2 regions of the Streptomyces sp. NPDC030991 genome follow, and region 1 is predicted to be linked to the other one. Evidence: riboswitches for the same ligand, from Rfam matches in the RefSeq annotation. Region 1 holds a riboswitch; the other holds the start of a gene.
What was found. Region 1 has a riboswitch for glycine ahead of gcvT (glycine cleavage system aminomethyltransferase GcvT). Riboswitches for the same ligand answer to the same signal wherever they lie in the genome.

Region 1 (4,408 bases):
GCGGGGTCGGCGAGGGCCGCAAGGAGCGCCTCGTACGCGTCGTAGCGCCCGGGGGTCACCTGGCGCAGCATGTGCTCGACCTGTCCGGCCGCGGCCGTGCCCGACGCACTCACCCGTAACCGCCCCTTCGTGAACGTCCGTGTTCCGCCCGTGACCGGGGGCGGAGCGCCGCCCGGTCAGGTCATGAAACCAGCTTAAGCGGCGTCACTGACACCGACTTGACGGACGACGTCACCGTTCCCGTGCGTAGAACGGACGTACGCGCGTGCGCAGGAAGTCGGCGACCGGGTCCTGGGTGACGTCGAGGAAGACCAGGTTCACCGGCCAGGCGACCGGGGTCCGGCCGAGCGCGCGGCCCAGCGCGTCCAGCGGGAGGTCCCGCGCGGCGCCTTCCCACTGGGTCAGCCGCACCCCGATGAACAGGGACGGGTCCGCGTCCTCGACGACGGCGAGGCAGCGGTGGGCGCTCAGTACGGTGCCGGCCGCCTCGAACTCCTCGCGCACCGTCGCCAGGAAGTCCACCGGGTCGTGCTGCCAGTCGGGTTCGCAGAGCACGACGCGACCGCCGGTGGACGGGCCGTCCAGCGGGGTGCGTCCGCTGCGGGCCAGTTCGGCGACGGCGGCCGGGGGCAGCGGGATGCCGACGGCGCCGTCCGGGTTGAGCGCGAGCCCGACCTGGGCGGGCAGCCCGCGCGCGAACTCGACGGCCGGGGCGACCGTGCAGTGCATACGGCCGCCGGTGACCTGCATGAACTGCTGTTCGGAGCTGAAGACGGGGACGTACGCCTGGCCCTCGATCTCCAACGTCGGCAGGTCGAGGTCACGGCTCTCGGGGCTGCCGCCCTGGGGCAGCGGTATCCAGACCGGGCTGCGGCCGAGGACCTCGACGATGCGGGCGCCTGCGCCCTCGACGCCGAGCGCGGCGCCGAGGACCTGCTCCAGCTCGTTGGCCGGCCAGCCGTGCGTCGGATGGGGGTGCGCGTCCTCGTGAAATGCCGGGTGTTCCATAGCCGCCGACGATAACCCGTACGCCAGAGGGGCCCCAAGGGTCTTCCGGTGGTCCCTTTGTCCCCGGAGCGTGCTCCCGCTCGTCCCGCTCACCCCCGGAACGTGATCCCGCCGAGGGCGTCGGTCGCCGCCCGGTCGAGCAGCACCGCCGACTCGATGCCCGCCGGGAGATCGCCCCGCTCCGTCGACGTCACCAGCGCGCCCACCGCCCGGCGATGGCGCGCGAACGCGTACCGCGACACCCCGCGGCCCCGCTCCGCCTGGCCCTCGAGGGCGGTGCCGGGCGGGACGTCGAGGAGGAGCAGGTGGACGGAGGCGCCGCGGCGCCGGGCAGCGCGGATCATCCAGCGGCGCACCCACGCCTGGGTGCCGCAGTCGTGCACGACGACGCTGACGCCGGAGCGCATCGCCCGCCGCAGCCCCGCGTAGTGCGCGACCCGGACCAGCGGGCGGTAGAGCGCGTACGGCAGACCGGGGAGGCGGGCGGCCCAGCGCTCCCGGGCGTCCTGGGAGTCGATGCGCAGCGCCGTGACGGCCCGGCGCATCAGCGTGGACTTGCCGCTGCCCGGCAGCCCCGAGAGCACCACGAGGTCCCCCGCGGCGAAGCCGATCCGGCGCGGTGTGCGGCCGCCGCGCCCGCGCAGATCGCGCACCTGGCGACGGCGCGGCATCCGCGCCCTCGGGACCACCGCCGGCACGGGTGAAGCCGTCGTCGCGTACGCCCCCGCGATCGCCTTGTGCACCGTGATCGTCCTCCCCGTTCCGCCCAGGCACTTCTGCCCGCCAAGTGTAAAGAGAAGGTAATGCCCGGCGTGGGGTTTCCCCGTTCCGCGGGCATGCAATGATGTGCCCGCCACACGCACACAACCGCATACCGGCCGCTTGAATCCGCGCGGGAGAGTTCCGGGACCCACCAGCACGACGGGTACCCGGACGCCGAAGGAGCAAGTCCCTCCCTTGAATCTCTCAGGCCCCGTACCGCGCGGGCGAGGCACATCTGAAAAGCGGGCCGTCCGTCCAGCACGGCGGCCCCACCCAAGGTGCAAGCCATGACCATCAGTACGTGTGGTCGGGGCGAACCTCTCAGGTTCCGATGACAGATGGGGAGGCCTCCGCCACGGGGGACCCCTCGCCATCGCCGTCACGCCCGGGAGCACCAGCCATGACCCGTACGACCTCGCTCGACGCCCTGCACCGCTCGCTGGGCGCGACCATGACCGACTTCGCCGACTGGGACATGCCGCTGCGCTACGCCAGCGAGCGCGACGAGCACACCGCCGTGCGGACGAAGGCCGGGCTCTTCGACCTGTCCCACATGGGCGAGATCACGGTGACCGGCCCGGACGCGGCGGCGCTGCTGAACTTCGCGCTCGTCGGCAACATCGCCACGGTCGGCGTCGGCCGCGCCCGCTACACCATGATCTGCCGCGCGGACGGCGGCATCCTCGACGACCTGATCGTCTACCGGCTCGCCGACACCACGTACATGGTCGTCGCCAACGCCGGCAACGCGCAGACCGTGCTGGACGCCCTCACCGAGCGCGCCGCCGGCTTCGACGCCGAGGTCCGCGACGACCGGGACGCGTACGCGCTGATCGCCGTGCAGGGTCCGAACTCGCCCGCCATCGTGAAGTCCGTCACCGACGCCGACCTGGACGGGCTGAAGTACTACGCCGGCCTGCCGGGCACCGTCGCCGGTGTCGAGGCGCTCATCGCGCGCACCGGGTACACCGGCGAGGACGGCTTCGAGCTGTTCGTCGCGCCCGGCGACGCGGAGAAGCTGTGGCAGGCGCTGACCGAGGCGGGCGCCGGGTACGGCCTCGTCCCCTGCGGCCTCTCCTGCCGCGACACGCTGCGCCTGGAGGCGGGCATGCCGCTGTACGGGCACGAGCTGACGACGGAGCTGACGCCGTTCGACGCGGGTCTCGGCCGGGTCGTGAAGTTCGAGAAGGACGGCGACTTCGTGGGCCGCGAGGCCCTGGCGGCCGCCGCCGAGCGCGCCGAGACCGCCCCGCCCCGCAAGCTCGTCGGCCTGATCGCCGAGGGCCGCCGCGTCCCGCGCGCGGGCATGCCGGTGGTCCGCGACGGGCAGGTGATCGGCGAGGTCACCTCCGGCGCCCCCTCCCCCACCCTGGGCAAGCCGGTCGCCATGGCGTACGTCGACGCCGCGCACGCCGGCCCCGGCACCACGGGCGTGGGCGTCGACATCCGCGGTACGCACGAGCCCTACGAGGTCGTGGCCCTGCCGTTCTACAAGCGCCAGAAGTGACGCTGCCACAAGCGCCGGAAGTGACGCTCGTCATCCCCGCGCCCTCCCCCACTGTCACCAGCACCCTCCCGCGTACAGGAGAATTCGCATCATGAGCAACCCGCAGCAGCTGCGTTACAGCAAGGAGCACGAGTGGCTGTCGGCCGTCGAGGACGGCGTCGCCACGGTCGGCATCACGGAGCACGCGGCCAACGCGCTCGGTGACATCGTGTTCGTCCAGCTCCCCGAGGTCGGCGACACCGTCACCGCGGGCGAGACCTGCGGCGAGCTGGAGTCCACCAAGTCGGTCTCCGACCTGTACTCCCCCGTCTCGGGCGAGGTCACCGAGGCCAACCAGGACGTCGTCGACGACCCGTCCCTGGTGAACTCGGCCCCCTTCGAGGGCGGCTGGCTCTTCAAGGTCCGGATCGCCGAGGAGCCGAAGGACCTGCTCACCGCCGACGAGTACACCGAGTTCTCCGGGAGCTGACCCCCATGACCGACATCTCTGCGCAGTCCGTACTGAACGAGTCCCTGCACACGCTCGACCCGGAGGTGGCCGAGGCCGTCGACGCCGAGCTGCACCGCCAGCAGTCGACCCTGGAAATGATCGCGTCGGAGAACTTCGCGCCGGTCGCCGTCATGGAGGCCCAGGGCTCGGTCCTCACCAACAAGTACGCCGAGGGCTACCCCGGCCGCCGCTACTACGGCGGCTGCGAGCACGTCGACGTCACCGAGCAGATCGCGATCGACCGGGTCAAGGAGCTGTTCGGCGCCGAGTACGCCAACGTGCAGCCGCACTCGGGCGCCTCCGCCAACCAGGCCGCCCTCTTCGCGCTCGCCAAGCCCGGCGACACGATCCTCGGCCTGGACCTGGCGCACGGCGGCCACCTCACGCACGGCATGCGCCTGAACTTCTCCGGCAAGCAGTTCAACGTGGTCCCGTACCACGTCGACGACAACGGCCTGGTCGACATGGCCGAGGTCGAGGCGCTCGCCAAGGAGCACCGCCCGAAGGTGATCATCGCCGGCTGGTCGGCGTACCCGCGTCAGCTGGACTTCGCCGAGTTCCGGCGCATCGCCGACGAGGTCGAGGCGTACCTCTGGGTCGACATGGCGCACTTCGCCGGTCTCGTCGCGGCGGGGCTGCAC
Region 2 (4,408 bases), on a different contig from region 1:
GGCCATCACGGCGCTCGCCGCGTTGGTGCCGTGCGCCGAGGACGGGATGAGGCAGACGGTCCGCTGCTCGTCACCGTTGGCCCGGTGGTAGCCGCGCACCGCCAGCAGCCCTGCGAGTTCGCCCTGCGATCCGGCGTTCGGCTGCAGCGACACCTTGTCGTACCCGGTGACCTCGGCGAGCTGCTCCTCAAGCTCCGTGATGAGCGTCAGGTAGCCCTGCGCCTGCTCGGCCGGCGCGAAGGGGTGCAGCTGCCCGAACTCGGGCCAGGTGACCGGCTCCATCTCCGTCGTCGCGTTGAGCTTCATCGTGCAGGAGCCCAGCGGGATCATGCCGCGGTCGAGCGCGTAGTCGCGGTCGGCGAGCCTGCGCAGGTAGCGCAGCATCGCGGTCTCGGAGCGGTGCTGGTGGAAGACGGGGTGCGTCAGGATGTCGTCGCCGCGCAGCGCCGCCGGGGGCAGCGCGTCGACCGTCCCGGCGTCCAGCGCCTCGATGTCCGCCTCGACGCCGAACGCGCCCCAGACGACGTGGAGTTGACCCCGGGTGGTGGTTTCGTCGCAGGCGACCGAGACGTGGTCGGCGTCGACGAGGTGTACGTTGACCCCGCCCTCCCGGGCGGCGCGGACGACCTGGGCGGCCTTGCCCGGCACCCGGACGGTCAGAGTGTCGAAGTACGCGCCGTGCACGACCTCGACCCCGCCCGCCGACAGACCCGCGGCCAGCAGCGTGGCGTAGCGGTGGGTGCGCCGCGCGATGGACCGCAGGCCGTCCGGTCCGTGGTAGACGGCGTACATGCCGGCCATGACGGCGAGCAGGACCTGGGCCGTGCAGATGTTGCTCGTCGCCTTCTCGCGACGGATGTGCTGCTCCCGCGTCTGCAGGGCGAGACGGTACGCCTTGTTGCCGTCGGCGTCGACGGAGACACCGACGAGCCGCCCGGGCAGCGACCGGGCGAACTTCTCCCGTACGGCCATGTAGCCGGCGTGCGGTCCGCCGAAGCCCATCGGCACACCGAAGCGCTGCGTCGTGCCGACGGCGATGTCCGCGCCCAGCTCGCCGGGCGAGGTGAGCAGCGTGAGAGCGAGCAGGTCGGCGGCGACGGTGACGATCGCGCCCAGTTCGTGCGCCTGGTCGACGACCGGCTTGATGTCACGGACGGCGCCGGAGGCCCCCGGGTACTGCACGAGCACGCCCACGACGCCGCGCTCGGCGATCTCGGCCGGGATGCCGTCGCTCAGGTCGGCGACGACGATCTCCACGCCGGCCGGCTCGGCACGTGTCCTGATGACGGCGGCGGTCTGCGGCAGCGCGTCGGCGTCCACGAGGTACACGCCGCTCTTGACCTTGCCGACGCGCCGCGACAGCGCCATGGCCTCGGCGGCGGCCGTGCCCTCGTCGAGCAGGGAGGCGCCCGAGGTGGGCAGGCCGGTCAGTTCGGCGACCATCGTCTGGAAGTTGAGCAGCGCTTCGAGGCGGCCCTGCGAGATCTCCGGCTGGTACGGCGTGTAGGCCGTGTACCAGGACGGGTTCTCCATGACGTTGCGCAGGATGACGGGCGGCGTGAACGTCCCGTAGTAGCCGAGCCCGATCATCGAGCCGAGCACCTGGTTGCGGTCGGCGAGGGAGCGCAGCTCGGCGAGCACCTCGGCCTCGGTCCTGGCGGCGGGCAGCTCCAGCGCCTCGGCGCTCCTGATCACGTCCGGCACCGCGGCCGCCGTCAGCTCGTCGAGCGAGCCGTAGCCGACCTGCGCGAGCATCTTGGCCTGCGCGGCGTCGTCCGGACCGATGTGGCGCTGCTCGAAGGGGATGCCCTGCTCCAGAGCGGAGAGCGGAGTACGGTTGGCGGTCATTGCGGAGGCCTCCTGGTCATCGCGACCTGCGAGGGGCACCACGGCGTGGCTGCCCGGACGGCCTCCCCCTCTGTCATCTCAACCTGAGAGCTTCACCGGTCCACCCCGCGCGAGCACGGAACACACCGGCTTTCACCGTCGGTGAGAGCGGAAGACGTGCACCCGCCCTGCTTTCCAGAGTGACCTCGTCCGTGCGGTACGTGGGCCTGAGAGATTCCGGGGAGGATTTGCTCCTTCGGCGCCTCCGACGGTGGTCGGAGACTCTCCCGCACGGGGTCAGCAGCCGCTTGCCAGCCTACCAGCGGCGATATGACCGGTTCCCTCGAGTGGCCGCCTTCCCCAATGTGCTCTTTCGTAGTGCTTACAGACGAGTTGCGACCATCTGGAGGGCACGTGCAGACCCACGTCGATCCGCGCAACCTGATCGGCCGCAAGGCGCTCGACCGCAACGGAGCCAAGATCGGCACGATCGACGAGGTCTACCTCGACGACGCCACGGGGGTGCCGGAGTGGGCGGCGATACGCACCGGCCTCTTCAGCCGCGACGCCTTCGTCCCCCTGGAACCGAGCCAACTGATCGACGGCGCCCTCCGCGTCCCCTTCGAACGCGCCCTGATCAAGGATTCCCCGGACTTCGGCGTGGGCCGCCACCTCTCCCCCGAGCAGGAGCTCCAGCTCTACCACCACTACGGCCTCGACCTCACGGCCCCGCAGCCCCCGGACATCCTGTTCGGCCGTATCGCGGGCACCGAGGAGTAACGGGCGCGGACGAGCCGCCCTCCACCGCACAGGCCCCGCCCCCGTCTAGGCCCGTTCCGCCCGCTCTGCCCGCTCCACCAGCGGCAGCGGCTCCGCGGGCTCCAGCAGCGGGTCGTCGACCAGGAACGTGCGGACCCGCCCCGGCCCCTTCGCGTACGGCGTCTCGAACCGTACGGTGACCCGCCCGAGCCCGCTGCCCTGCACCCACCCCGGCCCGAACTCGGCGTGCCGCACATCGTGCCCGGCCATCCAACGCCGCTCGACAGGACCGGCCTCCACCGCCGCGACCTCGACCCGCTCGCCCTCCTCCGCGGCGGCGTCCACCGCGCCCCGGCCCCCGCCCCGCTCCTCCTCGGCGGCGGCCGCCTGGGCGAACAGGTCCTCCTGCGTGAAGTCGGCGAGCCCGCTCACGCCGACCCCGAGCAGCCGCACCCCGCCCGTCGTGTCCACGGACTCCAGCAGCCGCGCCGCGGCCTCCCGCACCACCGCGGGATCATCGGTCGGCCCGCGCAGCGTCTCGGACCGCGTCAGCGTCGAGAAGTCGTACCGCCGCACTTTCAGGACGACGGTCCGCCCCGACCGCTCGGCCGCCCGCAACCGCTCCACGCACCGGTCGGCAAGGCGCTGCACCTCCGCGCGGACGCGCACCCGGTCGTGGATGTCCACGTCGTACGTGTCCTCGACCGACACCGACTTCGAGTCGCGCTCGGCGACGACGGGCCGCTCGTCGTGGGCCAGCGCCATGGCGTACAGATGGCCCCCGTGCGACTTCCCCAGCAGCCGCACCAGCTCGTCCTCGCCCGCCTCGGCGATCTCGGCGACGGTGAGAATCCCCGCGCGCCGCAGATGGTCCCCGGTCGCGGGCCCGACCCCCGGCAGGATCCGCACGGACTTCGGCCCGATCAGCGCCCGCTCGGTCCCCGGCCGTATCAGCACCAGCCCGGCCGGCTTGGCCTCCTCCGACGCGATCTTCGCCAGCATCTTGGAGGCGGCGAGCCCGACGGACCCGGTCAGTCCGGTCACCCGCCGGATGTCCGCCCGCAGCCGCACCCCGACGGCCTCCGCGGAAACGGCGTCCCAGGCCACCTCACCGGCCTCCAGATCGACGAACGCCTCGTCGAGGCTCAACGGCTCCACGAGCGGCGAAAGCTCCCGCAGAAGCCCCATCACCTGTTCGCTGACCTCCCGGTACAACCGGAACCGCGGCACGAGGTACGCGGCATTGGGCGCGAGCCGGCGCGCCTGCCCCATCGGCATCGCCGAGTGCACCCCGAACTTCCGTGCCTCGTACGACGCCGTCGCCACGACACCGCGCGGCCCGAGCCCGCCCACGACGACCGCTTTCCCGCGCAGGCTCGGCTTGGCCGCCTGCTCCGCCGAGGCGTAGAAGGCGTCCATGTCGAGATGCAGAATCGTCGGCCCGGCTCTCACTCCACCGATGCTGCCCTACGCCACTGACAACGCGGCCGCACGAGGGTCACACCGCGCGGTTGCGCCGCCTCGCGAGCTCGTCCGCGGGGTTCTGCCCGATCAGCGTCTCGCCGGTGTCCACGCGCTCGCCGTGCAGCTGTGACAGGGCACTCTCCACGTCCCGCCAGACCACGCCCACGGCGATCCCGAAGATTCCCTGACCACCCTGGAGCAGCTCGTGCACCTCGGCCGGCGACGTGCACTCGTACACAGTGGCGCCGTCGCTCATGAGCGTCATGCGCTCCAGGTCCGCAAAGCCCCGCTCCCGCAGGTGCTGCACGGCTGTACGAATGTTCTGCAACGAGACGCCCGTGTCCAGGAAGCGCTTGAC

Region 2: another riboswitch for glycine. It lies ahead of gcvP (aminomethyl-transferring glycine dehydrogenase); the one in region 1 lies ahead of gcvT (glycine cleavage system aminomethyltransferase GcvT).

Annotation. Positions count from the first base shown of each region.
Region 1 is NZ_JBVIFR010000007.1:321,152-325,559, forward strand. It holds gene ACZ45E_RS16420 (enhanced serine sensitivity protein SseB C-terminal domain-containing protein) at 1-113, opposite strand, end outside; gene ACZ45E_RS16425 (enhanced serine sensitivity protein SseB) at 232-1,008, opposite strand; gene ACZ45E_RS16430 (AAA family ATPase) at 1,098-1,679, opposite strand; glycine riboswitch at 1,892-1,999, shown strand; glycine riboswitch at 2,000-2,118, shown strand; gene gcvT (glycine cleavage system aminomethyltransferase GcvT) at 2,171-3,277, shown strand; gene gcvH (glycine cleavage system protein GcvH) at 3,369-3,746, shown strand; gene glyA (serine hydroxymethyltransferase) at 3,752-4,408, shown strand, end outside.
Region 2 is NZ_JBVIFR010000016.1:191,292-195,699, forward strand. It holds gene gcvP (aminomethyl-transferring glycine dehydrogenase) at 1-1,848, opposite strand, end outside; glycine riboswitch at 2,033-2,127, opposite strand; gene ACZ45E_RS28045 (PRC-barrel domain-containing protein) at 2,242-2,607, shown strand; gene ACZ45E_RS28050 (DNA polymerase IV) at 2,653-4,038, opposite strand; gene ACZ45E_RS28055 (MerR family transcriptional regulator) at 4,085-4,408, opposite strand, start outside.